DNA from 3 places in the Paenibacillus sp. RC21 genome. Region 1 is predicted to be linked to each of the others. Evidence: predicted binding sites of a transcription regulator. Region 1 holds the regulator's gene; each other region holds the start of a gene.
What was found. Region 1 encodes NrdR, which represses ribonucleotide reductase genes. Its sites were predicted from a motif close to AACACNATATATNGTGTT; they were not measured.
Positions count from the first base shown of each region.

Region 2: the regulator NrdR is predicted to act here: its motif matches at 1,532-1,549, upstream of nrdI (class Ib ribonucleoside-diphosphate reductase assembly flavoprotein NrdI).
Region 3: the regulator NrdR is predicted to act here: its motif matches at 1,355-1,372, upstream of ABIA61_RS14925 (anaerobic ribonucleoside triphosphate reductase).

Region 1 is NZ_JBIYCS010000011.1:98,823-102,619, reverse strand. It holds gene ABIA61_RS24515 (hypothetical protein) at 363-674, opposite strand; gene ABIA61_RS24510 (hypothetical protein) at 836-1,015, opposite strand; gene nrdR (transcriptional regulator NrdR) at 1,344-1,811, opposite strand; gene ABIA61_RS24500 (alpha/beta-type small acid-soluble spore protein) at 1,917-2,141, shown strand; gene ABIA61_RS24495 (lytic transglycosylase domain-containing protein) at 2,278-2,841, opposite strand; gene coaE (dephospho-CoA kinase) at 2,838-3,434, opposite strand; gene ytaF (sporulation membrane protein YtaF) at 3,446-3,797, opposite strand, start outside.
Region 2 is NZ_JBIYCS010000001.1:200,468-204,264, forward strand. It holds gene nrdE (class 1b ribonucleoside-diphosphate reductase subunit alpha) at 1-1,018, opposite strand, end outside; gene nrdI (class Ib ribonucleoside-diphosphate reductase assembly flavoprotein NrdI) at 1,005-1,364, opposite strand; gene ABIA61_RS01020 (GNAT family N-acetyltransferase) at 1,852-2,466, shown strand; gene ABIA61_RS01025 (ABC transporter substrate-binding protein) at 2,674-3,797, opposite strand, start outside.
Region 3 is NZ_JBIYCS010000004.1:296,886-300,682, reverse strand. It holds gene ABIA61_RS14925 (anaerobic ribonucleoside triphosphate reductase) at 1-1,272, opposite strand, end outside; gene ABIA61_RS14920 (AbrB/MazE/SpoVT family DNA-binding domain-containing protein) at 1,568-2,038, opposite strand; partial or broken gene ABIA61_RS14915 (DUF7916 family protein) at 2,160-2,290, shown strand; gene ABIA61_RS14910 (glycoside hydrolase family 3 C-terminal domain-containing protein) at 2,426-3,797, shown strand, end outside.

The sequences.
Region 1 (3,797 bases):
AAGAGATGCTCACCGTCTCAAAAAACTGAAAACGCAATTTCTCCTCTTGGTTTTCAGGAGGCATTTCCTTGAACCAATCTTCTAATGTATCTTTTTCATTAAAAATACTTGATCTCCAAAATTTCATTCCTAATTTCGGAAAGGAATACATCCAGCCTAATTCTGGATGTTGTCGCTGTAAATACAGGCTCCTGCGAGCTTTTCTTCAAAAAACCTGCCGCTAATTGTGGTTTGGTTCAGCGTGATTGATTTTCAACTAACCTGCCCGTTAGCTTAATGAAGCGCCGCCAGTCTAATATTTTATTTTCTCAGTCTACAACTTTATTTCCCGAGTCTAACACTTTATTTTTCAGTCTATTACTTTATTTTCTTTGGAAAACAACATCATTACTTCGGGCAAAATTTTGTCCAATGTTGATTTCATTTTCCCCAATAGTTTCTGCCACATCTTTTAGATGGACATTTTGTCCATCTAAACTTCTCTTTCCTGCACTTCCGTCTCTTACTCCCCAATATTCCTTCAAAAAAGCAGCTTGACGACCTTTTTTAACAGGATCGGTTTCTGATTCTCCTCTGCGTTCGCTGTTTTCTGCAATAAGACGATACTCCGCTTCCCACTCGTCAATATCAAGGCACAATCCAATTTGGACAAAAAAAGTCCATATTGAGAACACGACAGGTAATAAACGTTTAGACGTTGGGACATTTGGATACAAAAAATCCAGTCACCGTCAATATGGGGCAACTGGATGGTAAAATTGATGTTTTATATTGTGAAGATGATAGATAGAGGAAAGGACTAATCAATTGTAAAATGTGACAGTGACTTGATGATTTAGTTTATTATAAAATTATAAAAATCCATTCCTTGAGTATGTATCCATCTAATCGAATTATACATTCCATCAATGAAAAAATTTGTACTTTCTACGGGATGTTTTACAACTAAAACAATTGTCAATATAACCAATGCATAATAAATGCCCTTTTTACCCATGTCCTCAAGTTTACCCATAATAGTTGTTCTCCTTTTGCAGTGTTAACTTATTTTATCATATAGCTGGAATTTCTTTCAAATACCCAAAAAGCACCTTCAAGTTATTCACTCCTGAAGGTGCTTTAATATTCATTATTAATAATGTTGTTTATAACGCTTAGTTACGAATTTTGATGGTAGTATAACTGTAGTACGTGGACTCCCAGCTGAGCTAAGGCCCCATTATATGTAATTAAAAACGTTTCAAGCGACTCCTATATCATATAAAATTTTCATCCCTGTGTCAATACTTTAATAAAAAAATTATAATTACCCTTCCACCATCAACCAAGATACAGTCAGCGATCTAGTCGCTGGCTGTATCTTTGGATAAAAGTGTTTTCAGTTCCTTCATAAACATGTTGATATCTTTGAACTGCCGATATACGGACGCAAAGCGCACGTAGGCAACCTCATCAACAGGATAGAGCTGTTCCATGACCAGTTCGCCGATCTGCTGGCTGTCCACCTCAGTAGCGGCTGTGTTGCGGATAGCGTTTTCCACCTGGGATACGATCATATCCAGTTGCTCGACAGATACAGGACGCTTCTCGCAGGCCCGAATGAGACCGCGCAGCATTTTATCACGGCTGAATTCTTCACGGCTGCCATCCTTTTTAATGACCATCAGTGGAGTCTCCTCCACCATTTCAAAGGTGGTAAAACGCCTGGCACATTGCTCGCATTCGCGGCGGCGGCGGATGGACTTGTTGTCATTCGCAGGCCGAGAGTCCAGTACCTTTGTTCCATTGTAGGCACAGTAAGGACATTTCATAAATTCACCACTTCCTTTTTCCAATAAATTCCCTATACTTTTTCGTAATAATTTTGTCAAAACGGTTCATAATATGTTTACCACGTCGCGAGGAGGTGAACAACAATGGCACAAGGAAACAATGGCAACTCCAACAACCTGGTAGTCAGCAAAGCCTCCGGCGCTCTGGAGCAAATGAAATATGAAATCGCTCAAGAGCTGGGTATCAGCATTCCTCAAGATGGATACCAAGGTAACATGACTTCCTATGAGAACGGTTCGATCGGGGGCTACATCACAAAACGCCTCGTAACGATCGCCGAACAACAATTGGCAGGTCAATACCAATAATCGCGGTAATAACGCAGAAGAAACAAGAAAAAGTGTATGGACGGGCTGCTAAAAACAGCCTGTCCTGCGCTTTTTTCATTTTAATGCCACCAGGCTCATTCTGTCATGACATATTTACACGCAGCCTCGTCATCCGTTAAAACTGATTATAAATTTTTGTGTATTGCCTGTAGTAGTAAATAACCCGCTGTACATAATGTCGTGTCTCGCCAAAAGGGATTTGCTTGATGGATTGTTCTTTCCCATCCCATACCCCCTTATCCAGCCACTCCTGCACTTTACCGGGGCCTGCGTTGTAAGCCGCAACGATAGCTACCGGATTATCCTTAAATTTCACCGACAGGTTATGCACATACCAGGTTCCCAGCTCAATGTTGGTGCCCGGCTCGTGCTTGACGCTATCCAGCGGAACCTTTTGGATCTGAGCGCTGTCCATAATCCAATTCGCCGTATCGGGCATGATCTGCATGAGTCCCAGTGCACCCTTGTGTGACTGCTTGCTGGTCTTAAAGTTCGTCTCAACACGGATAATGGACGCCACCAAAAACGGGTCCACTTCATACGTCTGCGAGTATTGCCGGATCTCATCCTTATATTGAATCGGATAGAACCACGACATCCAGTTTGAATTAAAAAACAGAATCAAGACAAACCCAACAAACAAAGTCAGCAGGACTCTTTTTTTGCGCAAAATATTCATGCCAGTCCCTTTCGCTGCCAGAATTGATCAATTTGCTGTTTTGTTTCAGCCTGTGTTCCACTATTATCGATGACGATATCGGCCAGGCTTCTTTTTTGTTCAATATCCATTTGCGCGGATAACCGAAGTCCGGCTTGTTCCTCGGTCAATCCATCTCTGAGCATCAAACGCCGGAGCTGCACATCGCGTGGTACGTATACCACCATAATTTCATCGTACAAGCTCTCCAGCCCGGACTCATACAGTAACGGGATATCCGCTAAAACAAGCTTGTTCGGATGTTCCTGCTCGTAAGATTCCATACGCATACGCATTTCCTCACGAATCGCAGGATGTGTAATATCGTTAAGCGCCTGCCTCTGGACAGGGTCTCCAAATACAATCTCGCTCAGCTTTTTGCGGTGCAGAGTCCCATCACTGTTCATCACAGCTTGTCCAAAATGCTGTATGACCGCCGTCAGCACCGGGTGCCCCGGAAGCATCACTTCCCGGGCAATAGCATCTGCGTCGATCAGCAACGCACCCTTGACGACCAATAGAGCCGACACGGTGCTTTTACCGGTAGCAATACCTCCGGTTAATCCGATATTCATGCTCTTTCACCTCATAACAGCTTCAATATGCCCATCATAATCAATAATAATGCCGGTAACACACCCAGCGCCTTCATAAATCGGAATGCCGACAGACAGAAACCTGCTTTCATACCTGCAATCAAAAATGTCCCGCTGAATAATGCAATAGCCAGCGCGGTAGCGAGTGGCTGGAAGCCCAGCATAGCTGCTCCCAATCCTGCACCGAACGCATCTACCGATAAGGCGATACCTAACCAAATCGCCTCCGTAGCGGATATACTGCCTGAACGGTCCATATCTGCAGCAGACGGACTTCGGAGAATCCGAATAACGAGACCCCATTTGCGGAATTCCAAAGAAAATAAGGTCCGTTCCTCTTGT
Region 2 (3,797 bases), on a different contig from region 1:
TTTTGGTCAACATGTCACGCGCGCTCATCGCAACCTTTTTCTTCACCCGGTCGTCAGCAAGCAGTGTATCGTACATTTCATCCAGATCCATATCGTCCAGATGCGTACCGTAGGCCTTGTACACACTGTAAGGAGCGAATACATGCAGCGGCTCATTATCCTGAGCCAGCTTATAAAAGCGGTTCGGAACAATCAGTCCGATGGAGAGTGTCTTGAGGCGTACTCTTTCGTCGGCATTGATTTTTTTACTATCCAGGAACTCCAGTACATCCCAACCGAAAATGTTGTAGTATGCAGCGCCGGAGCCTTTACGTTGACCCATCTGATCCGCGTAGGAGAAGCCGTCCTCCATCAGTTTCAGCACAGGCATAATTCCTTTAGCCGCGCCTTCTACACCTTTAATCGCTTCGCCACGTGACCGCAGTTTCGACAGGTTGACCGCGACACCGCCGCCGATTTTGGACAACTGCATGCAAGTGTTTAGCACGTAGTTGATCGAGTTGAGGGAGTCGTCCATTTCGAGCAGGAAGCAGGACACCAGTTCTCCACGACGGCTTTTGCCTGCATTTAGGAAGGTTGGCGTAGCCGGCTGGAGACGCTGCTCCATCATCGAGCGGGACAACAGGCGCGCCGTATCGGCGTTACCGCGTCCCAAATGCAGGGCGACGACCGCCACCCGGTCAGGATAGTGCTCCAGATAAACCTTACGGTCATTACTCTTCACTGCATAATCCGTATAAAACTTGGATGCTGCCATATAGGAAGGAAATTTAAAATTATAACTATGAGTGATATGGAAAATATCCTTAATTTCGTCAGCTGTATAGCTACTATAGAAATTTTCGTAATAATCATTCTCAATCATGTAGAGCACTTGAGCCGCTGTATCCGCAAACTTCAAGCTCCGTTCTTCGACTTCCTTCATAAATTCGTCTACAGCCTCTTGGTCCTTTTCCAATTGGAAAAAGCCATCTGTATCGCGTTTCATCAACATGTTGTTCAGTTCAATATGCCGCAACTCGGCTCACCTCCTGTTTGAAACGCTCTACATCGCCGAACGTTCCGGATAATTCAAATTTACTGATGACAGGCACGTTATAATGGTCGGAGATCAAATCCGCGCTTTTGGCAAAGCTCTCGCCCCAGTTACGGTTGCCGCTGGCAGCCACACCCACGAGGTTTTGAGCATTTTTTTGCAAAAAGGAAGATACCCTCTCAGGTATCTGTCCAAACCCCGTTGTATATGTAATGAGTACGTATGGTTCCTCTATAGTCATTTGCTCCTGGATTTGGACCGCCGGAAGCTTGAGCTTCCCGATAAATCTTTTTACATTGCCGGTCTTGGAATCATAGGCAATCAGCATTGTATTCATCCTCCTTGACATTTGGCAAAACAGCATCTGTCCAAGGCTCGAAATCCTGTAAAGATTCGCAACCCCTTGCTGGCTGTGCTTCGCCAAAATTTTAACGCCTATTTATATCGGTACTTCCATATCTGTATTTTAAAGATATATGTGTAAAATACGCGTTGCACACTATATTTAGAGTACGATTTCTATTTTATATCTATATATAGGTGAGGTCAATCACTTTTAAAAGGTTGGGCACAAGGATTGGGGGCAAGTCCAAGCGGGGGGCGGGATAAGCAGAATAACTTTTTTTTTCGTGCGAATTTTACAAATGTACTGGAGTTTTGAGGGATGAAGATGTACGATTTGTCAATAGGAGGTACTGTGGTAAATCTACCTTTTACTGTAGGGGGGATACGTATGATGGGAAATGGATTTATGGATTCAGGGTCGTTTGATGCTATATTAAGATACCATTACATAACCGAAGGGAAGATGTACTATGCCGCATATGATTGGGGAACGCATCGTATTGAGGGAGTATCGTCAGGAGGATATACCGGAAATACGAAAATGGGTCAATGACCCGGATATTACACGCGGTTTGAGCGATGTTTTTACTTATCCTCATTCTCAGACGAATAGCGAAGCCTATGTACAGATGATGATCGACGGTAACTCCGAGATCAAGGGCTTTGTTATTGCGCATAAAGACACACTGGACTATATTGGACAACTGGATTTATTTAAAATCAACTGGATGAATCGGCATGCCACGCTCGGCATTGTGATTGGGCGCGATGATAACCTGGGCAAAGGCTACGGACATGAAGCGATCCGGCTATTACAGAAATTTGTATTTCATACGCTGAATCTGAATCGGCTGGAGCTGGAGGTCTATTCATATAATGAACGTGCATATCGCTGCTATCTGGCCTGCGGCTTCAAGGAGGAAGGTCGGCTGCGGCAAAAGCTGTTCAGAGAAGGCCAATACTATGACATCATTCAAATGGGCATTTTGCGAAGTGAGTATGAGGCTGCGGAGCAAACGACGGAATCTTCGCAGAACGTGCAGGGAAACAGACAGTCATCATCGTGTCATGTATATATGGAATGAAACAGAACGTTCAAGGTAAAAGGGCTGAACAGCATCAGGCTGTCAGCCCCTGTAAGCTTTCATTCATATAAGCCAAACTCGAACTATAAGCTGACTTGAAAAAATAAGCATCAAAACGGAGTAGGCGGAATGGTGCTGTACAAGCGAAGCACCATCCGACTGCGTAGTGGCACAGTAAGTAACTTTTAAGTTCAGCTTATTTGATCGTTATTTTTCTGCGTTCCACAGCTTAAGCCGATTTTGGATCAGTCCGGTGTAGGTTTCTTCAGCCTTCGGCACACCTGCCTGATCCAGCTCCTGGAGCATGCGGTCATAGACAGCATCAAATTGATCGGGCTTGGCGAGTACAGCTTCGGGAATCCGTTTGCGCACAATGTCCTGCGACTTCTGATAAATGACATTGTAGTTCGTATTGGTCGGAACGGGCATGTTGTAGGCGGCGCCCCATTCTTTCACTGGAAAATCCTTTTCGTTCGGGAACAGGTCCTTCCACGTTCGAGCATTGTAGGCTTGCAGGGATTTTTTTTCGGCCCGGCTGTAATTTTCGGTAATCATCTCGGGATAGTTCGTCGTATAGTAGTTGCCGGAAGGGTCCTTGATGCCGTCACCGTAATGCGGTCCCCATATCCAGTACAAACCGATGCCCGACTCTCTCGTAAAAGCGGAATTATCGGTGTTTTTACGTTGCTGCACATCGGGCGGAATAACCCGTTTGCCATTCTCTACTTTGTAATGCTGGCCTTCGATTCCCCAGTTGCGCAAAATTTGTCCTTCGTCGGAGGCCAGAAAATCCAGAAATTTGATGGCACGCACGGGATTTTTGCACGAGGTCGTAATTCCGATCCCGTATGCAGCATCAAAGCCAAGCGGCTGGAGGGAATGATCCTCGTATTTCTCGCTTAACGTAACCGGGAAATGCGCGTAGGTAAATTCATCCTTGCCCGCCGCTTTGAGCGCGTTTTCGGCATCCTGATAATTCCACTCCTGATCGATGAGTCCAATCACACGACCTGCGGCGATTTTGGACTTGTATTGATCGCTTTTTTGCACAAAAGTATCCTTATCCAGCAGTCCTTCGTTGTACATATGATTCAGCCAGCGAAAATATTCCCGTTCCTCCGGGCGTTTGTAGTGGAGAATGGCTTTACGCGTCTTGGGATCGATATAATACTCTCCATCGTCCGGTCCGCCTGTAGCGGTAACTGCCGGATTTGTCACGGTAATTTGAATTTTCCAATCTTCGGCATCAAGGGAGAGGGGGATGGTAGGCTGACCGTTAGTGGTGGGATATAGGGCTACATAGTCCTTGAGTGCTTTTTCAAAATCCTGAA
Region 3 (3,797 bases), on a different contig from region 1:
CACTTTTTCATCCGGCTCCAGCTTTTCTCCGCCTTCCCATACCCCTTCGCGCATCATAAAGTCTGAGGCTTTTGCCGGCTGGCTGGTCTGTATATGGTAGCGATGGATCAGTCCGTCCACGGCAATGCGCATAACCTCTTCCAATCTGGTATCAAAGCCATCCCGGTCAGGTATCTTGCGCTTGCCTGTGCAAATACCGTACTCAATGCCAAGACGCACCAGATTAATCGTATTGAATGAGAGATTACCCTTGCCGCTTTGACGGTTTCTGCCGAAACGGTCAGCAAAGGTGCGGGTACGGCAGCCCATCGTCGCAATAATGGTATCCGGATCATCTGCGCGGTAATAGGGCAGGTTGAAGGTAGCATCCACATTGACAAAATTGGGATACATACGTTTGCTGGAGCATTCTACTGCCCGCATGAATAAGTCATAGTTGATATCGCCTTCGGCCTGATTAATTCCTTTTTTGCATTGGAAAATATGCTGTGGGAAAATAGGGGTTTCCCCGCTGCCCAGGCCACGAATAGTGGCCTCCAGCAATGATTGCGTAACAAGCCGCCCTTCAGCAGAAGTACACATACCGTAATTCAGTGATGTGAACGGAATTTGCCCGCCTGCCCGACTGCTCATGGTATTCAGGTTATGAATAAGGGATTCAGCGGCCTGGCGGGTCTCCGTCTCCGTTTCTTCACGTGCGAATGCGTATGAACGAGGGCAGACCTCCTGTAATAGGCTGCTGGCTATATGTAATTCGTCATCAGGCAGGGTGGGTTCTATTTCTTCTCCGAACAGACGGAGTCCCTTTCGCAGATGCTTGCGGAAGGACCGGGCCACGAAAGGAGCAAGGTCCCAGTCTATTTTATTGGCAGAGACACCTCCAAATTGGCTGTTTTGCTGAGACTGAAATATAATAGCCACCAGTGCCATAGCAGACATAATGGTTTGTGGTGTGCGCACAGAGCCATTGCCTGTATTAAAACCATCTTGCAACAAACGACCAAAAGGTATAAAGATACAGTTCGTAGTCCCGAGCACATATTGGTCCAAATCGTGAACATACACATATCCGTGGTCGATAGCGTCTGTCAGTTCAGGCGGAAGCACACGTAGTCGCGCATACCATTTGGCGTACTCGGAGCCGAGCTTACTCATTTTTCCACTGAACGACTCTCCATTCAAATTTGCATTCTCCCGCAGCATGTCCAAGTCTTGTGCCCCAATGACCCGCTCGCCGATGCTGTATAATTGATGTTCCTCCAACACTTTCATTGCAAAAACCTCCATATAGTAAAATATATATTATTCTCCAAAAAACAATATATTGACGATATCGTGTACTAAACAATTGTTTCGGTCTATATATTGTATATATGGATGGATAGAGAGTATGTGATTATTGTCACGTCGACAGGGGGAGAACGCACAAAAAAGTCAGGTGAAAGTTAGGAACACATCAACGAATACGCTCCTTATTCTACACCTGACGATCGAATATTTGACGGAAAACAAATAGGATGGCAATCCATTGGATCTGAGTATGTTTTGTAATAAATTACTGAATAATTTAAAGCAGCTTTTTCAGTTGGGACACCCGGCCTTGTGAGATATCGAGCATTTCGGCATATACCTTTTGCGGCAGGTTGGGATGTTCCTGAATCAGCTTTCGGAGCTTTTTTACCATTTCTCCTTGCTGGACTCTGGATTGTTTAGGCTGCCAGGTTGTATGGTTACGAACCGGCTTGGTATGTTCTTGAGCCTGGATGGCTTCGGTGCTGGTGGGATGTACATTTTCCTCTGTCTTTAATACCTGAATGCAATCGGCGCAAATAAAGCTATCACGAAAATAAGTCAAATGATCAACTGCGCCGCAAAATTTGCAGGATACACCTGTATATTTCCTTAATACAAATCCTTCTTCATTCACGAAAAATTCGAGCGAATCACCAATATTGATATCCATCGTGGTGCGCATTTCCTTGGGAAGCACGATTCGCCCCAATTGATCCAGAGGCCGTGTCATTCCGGTATTTTTCATAAACCCTTCCTCCTTTGATTATATATCCTGATTATACCAAAAAATATTATTTTTTGCTTTGTTTTTTGCTTTATTTATTGAAGAAAATATACAATTTTTTTAATTTACACACTGTTACTAACCAGGTACATTGGCTAAGAGCTTCCTGAATGGTTCTGTAGAAGGCGCGGACGAAGCTACAATTCGTGATTATAAGCTCATGTCCTAACAAACACCGATATCCACGCCATTGGCGACACTGGTCTATTCGGTATTGATTGAGGAAAGACACCAAATGGTGAGCAACAGCAATTGTTGCCGGGGTACTCCTTTTTCGCTATGATATATTAAAACGCTTTCATAACGGCCTTTTATGATATTTTAAATGGAGACAAGGAGATGACGGATATGAGTCATGAAACAACGGATCTAGAATATCTTTTTCAAAATCCGAAGCTTCATCTGGACGAACGTGTACGGGATTTGGTGTCTCGGCTAACCTTGGAGGAAAAGATTGATTCCATGCTGCAATATCAGCCTGCCATTGAACGATTGGGAGTCCCCGCATACAAGCATGGTACGGAAGCAGCACATGGTATAGCCTGGTTAGGAGAGGCGACTTCATTTCCGCAGCCTGTGGGGTTGGCTTGTACGTGGGATACGGAACTGATGCGACAAGTCGGCTCGGTTATTTCGGATGAAGCGCGTGTGTACTACCGCCGTGACCCGGCTCTAAACGGACTGACGTTATGGGCACCAACCGTAGATATGGAGCGTGATCCGCGCTGGGGGCGTAATGAGGAAGCGTATGGAGAAGACCCGTATTTGACGGGAGAACTGGCGAAGGAATTGGTCAAAGGCATACAGGGCGATCATCCGGTATATTTGAAAGCGGTTGCGACATTAAAGCATTTCCTCGGAAACAATAACGAGGTGGACCGGGGAAGTGATTCCTCCAGCATAGACCCGCGAAACCTTCGTGAATACTATCTGAAAGCCTTCGAGAAGCCTTTTACGGAAGGCAAAGCCCAGTCCATGATGACCTCTTATAACCTGATTAATGGAACGCCTGCTACGTTGTACCACGGTGTTAATGATATTGTCAGGGACGAATGGGGAATGGACGGCTTTGTCGTCAGTGATGCTGGTGATGTGATGGGAATCGTAAAGGACCATCAGTATTATGACTCCCACACACCGGGTGTGGCTGAATCTATTCGCGCGGGGATCGACAGCATTACAGATGATGCGGATTTGTCCAAGCAGGCCATTCGTGATGCCTTGGCGCAAGGAACGCTGCAAGAAACGGACCTGGATCAGGCGTTGTTCCATACATTTCGTGTTCGCTTTCGTCTCGGGGAATTTGATCCGGCGACAGACAATCCCTATGCCTTGGTCGGGGAAGAGGTCTTGATGACAGAGCAAGCCCGTGAACTGTCGTTGCGTGCAGCGAGAGAGCAGATCGTACTGTTGAAAAATGAGCGTTCGCTCCTGCCGCTGGACCCTGCGGGGTGCGGCAAGGTGGCGGTGATCGGGGCGCTCGGCAATGAGGTGTACCGCGACTGGTATTCCGGCACGCTTCCATATTTTGTGACACCGCTTGAAGCGATTCGCGCCAAGCTGGAAACCGAAGACGCCCAGGAGCGCGTCATATACCGCGATGCCAAGGATCGCGTGACCTTCGCGGCGGCGGCTGACGGAGCGAAGCTTACAGTTGATTCCTTCGGTGACATGCGGTTGTCCCATGATGCCGAACCAACGGTTTTGACCGTGAACGATT